One region of the Mesorhizobium sp. B2-3-14 genome, then DNA from elsewhere that is predicted to be linked to it. Evidence: riboswitches for the same ligand, from Rfam matches in the RefSeq annotation. Region 1 holds a riboswitch; the other holds the start of a gene.
What was found. A riboswitch is a leader RNA that binds a small molecule or an ion and turns the genes downstream of it on or off. The one in region 1 is predicted to bind thiamine pyrophosphate.

Region 1 (3,959 bases):
CCGAGTCGGGTCAACGCCAGCACCACGATGAAGGTCAAGGCGATCTGCAGCATTGTCAGCGCGACAGCCCTCGCGGGATCGAAATCGAAGCGCAATGCCTGATAGATGCCGACTTCGAGCGTCGTCGCGGCCGGCCCGCCGCCGAGCGTCAGCACGATGGTGAAGGATGTGATGCACAGCATGAAGACAAGTCCGGCGACACCGGGCAGCGCGGCACGCAGCGTCGGCCACTCGATCAGCCGGAATGCCGGCGCCGCCCCCATGCCGAGCTGGCTCGCCAGCCGCCACTGGTCGGAGGGAATGGTCTGCAGCGCCTCGAGGAACAGGCGGGTGGCCAGCGGCAGGTTGAAGAAGACATGGGCGACGAGAATGCCGGACAGGCCATAGATGCCCGGCCAACCCTGGCCGCCGACGGCGCTGAGAAAGCCGGAGAAATAGCCGGCGCGGCCATAGAGCGCCAGGATGCCGAGCGACGCGACGATCGCCGGCAGCGCCAGCGGCACGGCGAAGAGCTGCAGGATGAAGGCACGGCCGAAAAACCGTGGATGCCGCGACAGCGCCCGCGCCACGAACAGGGCCGGCCCGACCGAGAGCAGCGTCGACAGGGCCGCCTGCCAGAGCGTGAAGCGCACGACCCGGAACAGGTAGGGATCGAACGCAGCCCAAGCGCCGGAAAAATCGCGAGCGCCTTCGACAAGCAGCCCCGCAAACGCGCCGCCGATCAAAATGGCGATGGCAGCGAGCCCTATCACGCCGGCTGTGATGCGGGGATCAGAGCGGGTTTGCACGCCGCACCGTCAACGATTGGGTGAAGCTTGTGGAGCGTCGCCGTAGAGCGTTCATCTCACGAGATTAGCCCACAAAACCTACTTGCTCATCACCGCCAGCCATTCATCGACCCAGGCCTTGCGGTTGGCCGCCACCTCCTCCGGGCTGAACAGCAAGGTCTTGGTCGGCTTGACCAGTTTGTCGAAGGCGGGGTTGAGCGGCTTGTTGGTCTTGCCGGCCGGGAACATCCAGTTGGTCTCGGGGATCGCGTCCTGGAATTTCGGCCCGGTCATGAAGGCCATGAACTTTTCCGCCAGCGGATTCTTGGCGCCGGCCGTGGTGATGCCCGCGACCTCGATCTGCAGGTATTCACCTTCCTCGAACGACGCCGCCTGATAGCGCTCGGTGTTCTCGGCGACCATGTGGTAGGCCGGCGAGGTGGTGTAGGACAGCACCATCGGCGCCTCGCCCTTGGTGAACAGGCCATAGGCCTCGCTCCAGCCCGGCGTCACGGTCAGCACCTTGGTCTTGAGCTTGGCCCAGGCCTCCGGCGCCTTGTCGCCATAGACCGACTTCACCCACAACAGCAGGCCAAGACCGGGCGTCGATGTGCGCGGGTCCTGGATGACGATCTTGTCGTCGGCGCTGCCCTCGACCAAATCCTTCAAGCTCTTGGGCGGGCTCTTCAGCTTTTCAGTGTCGTAGACGACGGCGAAGTAGCCGTAATCGAACGGGACAAAAGTGTCATCGGTCCAGCCGCCCGGCACCTTGACGTCCGTTATTGCGCCATGTGGCGCGAACAGGCCCGAGGCCTTGGCATCGGCGGTGAGATTGGTGTCGAGACCGAGCACGATGTCGGCCTTGGTCGAAGCGCCTTCCAGCTTGACGCGGTTGAGCAGCGCCACGCCATCGGCGACCGAGACGAACTCGAGATCGCAGCCGCATTCTGCCTCGAATTCCTTCTTCACCACGGGACCTGGACCCCAGTCGGCGGTGAAGCTCTCATAGGTGTAGACGGTCAGCTTGTCCTTGGCCAAGGCCGGCCCGGACAGGGTCACTGCCGTGGCGGCGACCAGAGAATATAAAAACGCGCGCATCGGCGCCTCCTTCGTTTGCGTTGAAAGGAATTGAGGCGTCGGAGTGTCCGAAACGTCTAATCCCTCCGCCGGTACAAACCGGATCAGGTTCAGCGGGTTGGCGAGACTGCCTCTCAGCCGGCCCGCGAAATTCGCGTCCGGCACCCCGTTAGAGCGTTTCGACACATAGGCCGGGCCGATCACCCGCGCAAGTGGGACTTTGCCGCCTTCCGTTTCCCGTGCCGGGCTGGTAAGGCGACGGGATATGAGCACATTCACCATCCTGCTTGGCGGCGACCTCATCCGCACGCCTCGGCTCGACCGCCAGGTCGAAGGCTCGCGCGTCATCGCCGCCGACGCCGGCATCGGCCATGCGCGGATGCTGGGCCTCGTGCCGGAACTGTGGGTGGGTGATTTCGACTCGGTCCCGGCTGATCTGCCCGCCGACCTCGCCGCCGTGCCGCGGCAAACCTTCCCGGCGGAAAAGGACAGGACCGACGGAGAACTGGCGATCGCGGCCGCACTGGAGCGCGGGGCGACCCGCCTTGTGCTGGCGGGCGCCTTCGGCGGCAAGCGCGCCGATCACGCCTTCCTGCATCTGGCGCTTGGCCTGCGGCTGGCCGAGGCCGGAATGGATGTGCTTCTGACCAGCGGCGCCCAGGAAGGTGTTCCCTTGCCGCCCGGCAGGGCCGGCTTCGATTATGCCGACGGCACGCTGTTCTCGATTCTCGGCTTCTCCGAACTCTCCGGCCTGACCGTCGCCGGCGCCAAATGGCCGCTCGACAAGGTCGAGGTGGCATTCGGTTCGTCACTGACCATTTCCAACGAGGTCAAGTTCGGCAAGACCGGGGGCCGCCTCGACATAGCGCTCGGCCATGGCCGCGCGCTGCTGCTCGCCCATCCCTATCCATTGCCCGAAAGCTGACATGGCCCCGCCTCTTCTCAATCTCGACGGGATAAGACTGACCTTCGGCGGCGCGCCGCTGCTCGACGGCGCCGCCTTGACCGCTTCGGCCGGCGACAAGATCGCGCTGGTCGGCCGCAACGGGTCCGGCAAGTCGACGCTGCTCAAGATCGCCGCCGGCCTGATCGAACCACAGGACGGCGAGGTGTTCCGCCAGCCTTCGGCGACGGTGCGTTATCTGCCGCAAATGCCCGACATGGACGGCTTTGCAACCGTGCGCGCCTATGTCGAGGCCGGGCTCGGGCCCGCCGACGATCCCTACCGCGCCAGCTATCTGATGGAGCATCTCGGTCTGTCGGGCGAAGAACGGCCTGGCGACCTGTCCGGCGGAGAGGCCAGGCGCGCCGCGCTTGCCCGCGTCATGGCGCCGGAGCCTGACATCCTGCTTCTTGATGAGCCGACTAACCATCTTGATTTATCTGTCATCGAATGGCTGGAAGAAGAGCTCGTCCGGACCTCCTCGGCACTCATCGTCATCTCGCATGACCGCCGCTTCCTCGAGCGCGTGTCGCGCGCCACAGTCTGGCTCGATCGCGGCCAGACGCGCAGGCTGGACAAGGGCTTTGGCCATTTCGAGGAATGGCGCGACCTGGTGCTGGAAGAGGAAGAGCGCGAGCAGCACAAGCTCGGCCGCCAACTCGTGCGCGAGGAGCACTGGCTGCGCTACGGGGTGACGGCGCGGCGCAAGCGCAATATGCGACGTCTGGGCGAATTGCAGACCATGCGTCAGCGTTTTCGCGGCCATCGCGGCGCCGAAGGCACCGCGATAATGGCGGCAAGCGACGCCGCCGAATCCGGCAAGCTGGTGATCGAGGCCAAGAACATCGAGAAGAGCTTTGGCGACCTCACCGTCGTCAAGGGGTTCTCGACCCGCATCCAGCGCGGCGACCGCGTCGGCCTTGTCGGGCCGAACGGCGCCGGCAAGACGACACTTCTGAAGATGCTGACCGGCGAATTGGCGCCGGACGCGGGTTCGATACGGCTTGGCACCAATCTGGAGATCGCCACGCTCGACCAGAAGCGCGAGGCGGTCGACCCGCAAGAGACGCTGGCGCAATATCTGACCGACGGGCGCGGCGAGAACCTCGTCATCAATGGCGAGCAGCGCCATGTCGTGTCCTATATGAAGGATTTCCTGTTCAAGCCGGAAC
Region 2 (3,959 bases), on a different contig from region 1:
GCTGGCGCATGCCGCCCGAGAGCTGCGCTGGAAAGTGCCACTCGAAGCCGGCAAGGCCGAACTCGGCAATCAGCGGAGCCACACGCTTCCGGGCCGCCTTGCGGCTGACGCCTTGCACCTCGAGTCCGAGCGTGGTGTTGTCGAGGATGCGCCGCCACGGCATCAGCGCGTCGCGCTGCGGCATGAAGGCGAAATGCCTGCCGTGATCGTCGAGCGGCACGCCGTCGAAGAACATCTCACCCTCGCCATGCTCGGCGCCGGTCAGAAGCTGGAACAGCGTCGACTTGCCGGCTCCCGAAGGTCCAAGGATCGAGACGAATTCGCCGGCATCGACACGAAGCGAAATGTCGGCGAGCACATCGAGCCCGCCAAACGCCTTGCGAACATGCCGCAATTCGAGCCGGCTCATGCTTCTGGACCTTTTCCAGCGCCTTGCCTGCCAGCGGCTCGTTCCCAGGGCATGGCAAGACGCTGCAGCAGCATCGTCAGCCCGAACAGGACAAGGGTGAGCGCTGCGCTGACGCAGACGGCGGCGAGCACCAGGTCGGGACGGAAATTGTTCTTGGCGTTGAGCATGTAGATGCCCAGCCCTTTGGCCGCGCCTGCATATTCGGCGAAAATGGCGCCGACGACGGCATAGGTGATGGATATCCTGAGGCCAGCGAAGAAATAAGGCAGCGCCGAAGGCAATCGTGCCAGCATGAAGACACGCCAACGCCCTGCTCCCATGGCACGCAGCATCTGACCGATCTCCACCTCGGTAGCCTCGTAGCCCTGTACCAGCGCGACCAGCATCGGGAAGAAGGTGACCAGCGCCACCAGCATGATCTTGGGCGCCAGCCCGAAGCCGAACCACAGCACCACCAATGGCGCGATGGCGACCAGCGGCAAAGTCTGGCTGACTATGAAGATGGGAAACAGTGCTCGCCGCAAAGGCTGGAAGAAGTCGACCAGCATCGACAGGGCGAAGGCGGCACTGAGCGAACAGGCAAAACCGATCAGCGTGGCGCGGACCGTGGGAATGGCGTTGTCGACCAAGGCTTCCCGATTGAGCATCGCCTGTTCGAAGACGCGCGAGGGCGCCGGCAGAACCGTCGGCTTGATGCCGGAAATGTTTGCGTACAGTTCCCAGGCCACGAGCACCAAACCGATCGATATCACGGCCGGCGCTGTTTTTGCGAAGAAGCCCGCGACGTTACGCGGGTTGAATGACGATGAGACCACGAGCGGTTCAGACGGCGGTGGGACTGTTGGCCGAGACCGTGACATCGAGGGTTACATGGCCGGCGCCGGGCCCGAAGCGGCAGAAGGCTTCATCGAGGGCCGAGAAGATCGCGCCGGCATCGCCGCGCAGCTTGGTGCAGAAATTCTTGGAGCGATCGTAGACGCCGGACTGCTTCAGGAAATCTATGCAGCCATAGATTTCGTCCATGTGGTCGTCAGTGCCCATCACATAGAGCGAGAACTGCGCCGCCGCCGGCTGGCCAGTGGCCGGCGCGCCGCGCACTGCGGTGATGGCGGCTTGCTTGCGCGGGCCGAGTGGCCCGGCAGGTCCGCCGAACGTGTCGGAGCGGCAGATCGGGTCATCCGGCTCGCCTGGGCAGCCACGCGAAATGGTGGCTGACAGCACGCAATGCCTGCCGCTGCCAGACGCGGCCACGAAAAGGTCGCGCAGCGCAGGGAATAACACCTCGGGGGGCCCGACCAGCAAGGTCGAAATGTCGTCGGTCTCGATCCTGAGCTTATCGCGGTACGGATCGAGCGCGCCGAGCGCGCCCAGAATGATGCCGACGAAATCGTCGGCCATTGGATATAGGGAAACCTGTGCGCCTGAAAACATCGCCCGCCTCGCTCCGCTGGTATTACCCAGATCAGCTTCTAGGGTCTGTGGGCTTGCCGCCCCCGTCTCAGCCCCGACCGTACGGAGCACCCCTGTGGATAGGCGCGTTAAAGCATCATTCGGACGGTTGGGAAAGCTGTTTTTTTGGCAAGCCGCGCTAAAGCATTGCCCGAGCTCCAGGGCAATTGGACATCGCCGGCGCGGAAATTTGTCTGGAACCTTCGCCATTCCGAGGGGTTGTCCCACCAGTCGCTGGACGCGATTCCAGGACCAATTTTCCGTTCGGGATTGTGTCAAAACAAGAGATTGAGCGGTTCATGATTTCCGCGAAACCGTGCACCGTTCCCGGCGACGAGTTCACAGAAAATGGAGACAAATCATGTTCATGAAAATCCTCGCGGCTTCGGCCTTCACCATTGCCGTTGCAACATCCGCCATGGCACAAAGCAATAGCGCAGCGGGCGCGGATGGGCCCGGCGGTAGCGGCAAGTCCGTCACTGTGGACCCAAGCACCCCGGCTTCACCCAGTACGATCGATCCGGGCGCGACCAACAGCACGACCACCACGCCGGGCGACATGAATTCCAATGCGGACAAGAATTGCCCGACCAACCCGCCGGGTGCACAGACGGACGCCAATGGCAACGCCACCGCGCCGACCGTGAACGACAACAACTGCGGAAAGTAGTTTGCCATCGCGATATGAGAACCGCGGACGCAGTTTCCGCGGTTCCCATTATTGGGATTCAGTGTCCGCGACTACCCGCTTGCGGCTCTGGTGCCGCTTCACTGCCCACCCGGCCAAAGACCCTTAATTCAGCGTACGGTTTGCCGGCCCGGGGGCGTGGGAATGAGGCGTATATTTTCATCAGCCGTTTGAGCAGGCGCCCGTAGGTGAGGTGCCGAACCCGGCCATTGGCAAGATCGAACTCCACCATCCCCCACCGCCTTACGGGACCCTTTCCGGTTGGCGGACCCAGTCGCCTGACCTGGAAGGCCAGCCTGACCTTGCGGCCGGCGACATCCAAATAGATACCGGGTTTAGCGCCCAATACGTGCCACATCCGGGCAACGTGCCCGATCGACATGTCGGACGAAATCGCCATGTGGTCCCGCTCAAGTCGAGCCCAGACGAAATCACCGGCTGGCTGCCGCATCCCCGACACCAGATTCTTGCAATAGGCTGGCACCACCTCACGCACCAACCGGCGCATCGCGCTCGCCACGCCGTCCACCATATCCCGCCGCGATGCCCAGTCTGCTTCGGTGAACAGCACTTGTCCGAGGATGTCGCCGTCGTCGAAATTGGCCGACATCTTATGCAGTGTCACGCCGCCATGGACCGCATGCTGGCCATCCGCGACAAGACGATGGAGAGGATGTGGCCCCCGGTAGTTGGGCAGCAGCGCCGGATGAAAATTAAGCCCGCCCTTGGGAAAGAGGTCGAGCAGCTGCTGCGGGATCAAGGTCGGGAAAGCGAAGCAGATCAGCACATCCGCGGCGATGTCAGGCAATTGCCGGGCAAGCTCGTTCCAGTCGTAAGGCCGGCGGAATTCGATCAGCTTTACCGGCGTGTTGCCGAGATGGCGCCTGAGCAAAAGCCGGCGCCTCAGCCTGCGCCGAAAATTGCCAATGCTGAAGCCTCTGGATGGGCGTTGAAAACCAGGCACGATGATCGCACCAACACGGTTTCCCGCCTCGATCCATCCGGAAAGCAGCGGCCCGGTATAAGCAGAAACATCCAGGATGAAAATTGCATTGAGTTGCCCGGCGCAGGCCGCGGGTTCGGAAGAAATCATCTTCTCAAGCCCAGCGGGGCAAGACGTAGCCTGCCCGCACCAGCAATTCGATCACCGTTACAACTCGGCCGGCCAGGCCCGAAAGCCGGCCTGGCCGGTCAGGCTGCCTTGGAAGAAAGCGGTCCCGCCGCAACACTTGAGAGTCTTTCCCGCTTCACCAACACCGGCTTTTCGTAGATCTTCTTCATGCTCATCCCCGATGATCGATCAACCCACACAGTTGGCCAGCAACGCAACGAACTGTCAACCGCCACGGCGGCCAACAGCCCCTATGCGTATGATCCTTGGCAATCGACGGGCGTTTATACCCCACCTGCTGC

Region 2: another riboswitch for thiamine pyrophosphate. It lies ahead of FJ950_RS29130 (YkoF family thiamine/hydroxymethylpyrimidine-binding protein); the one in region 1 lies ahead of thiB (thiamine ABC transporter substrate binding subunit).

Annotation. Positions count from the first base shown of each region.
Region 1 covers NZ_VFVP01000003.1:209,471-213,429, reverse strand. Annotated here, with positions in the region: gene thiP (thiamine/thiamine pyrophosphate ABC transporter permease) at 1-788, opposite strand, end outside; gene thiB (thiamine ABC transporter substrate binding subunit) at 867-1,865, opposite strand; TPP riboswitch at 1,909-2,023, opposite strand; gene FJ950_RS09850 (thiamine diphosphokinase) at 2,110-2,769, shown strand; gene FJ950_RS09845 (ABC-F family ATP-binding cassette domain-containing protein) at 2,771-3,959, shown strand, end outside.
Region 2 covers NZ_VFVP01000019.1:32,379-36,337, forward strand. Annotated here, with positions in the region: gene FJ950_RS29120 (ABC transporter ATP-binding protein) at 1-409, opposite strand, end outside; gene FJ950_RS29125 (ABC transporter permease) at 406-1,269, opposite strand; gene FJ950_RS29130 (YkoF family thiamine/hydroxymethylpyrimidine-binding protein) at 1,232-1,840, opposite strand; TPP riboswitch at 1,831-1,944, opposite strand; gene FJ950_RS29135 (hypothetical protein) at 2,220-2,528, shown strand; gene FJ950_RS29140 (formyltransferase family protein) at 2,587-3,639, opposite strand; gene FJ950_RS29720 (putative RiPP precursor) at 3,738-3,827, opposite strand.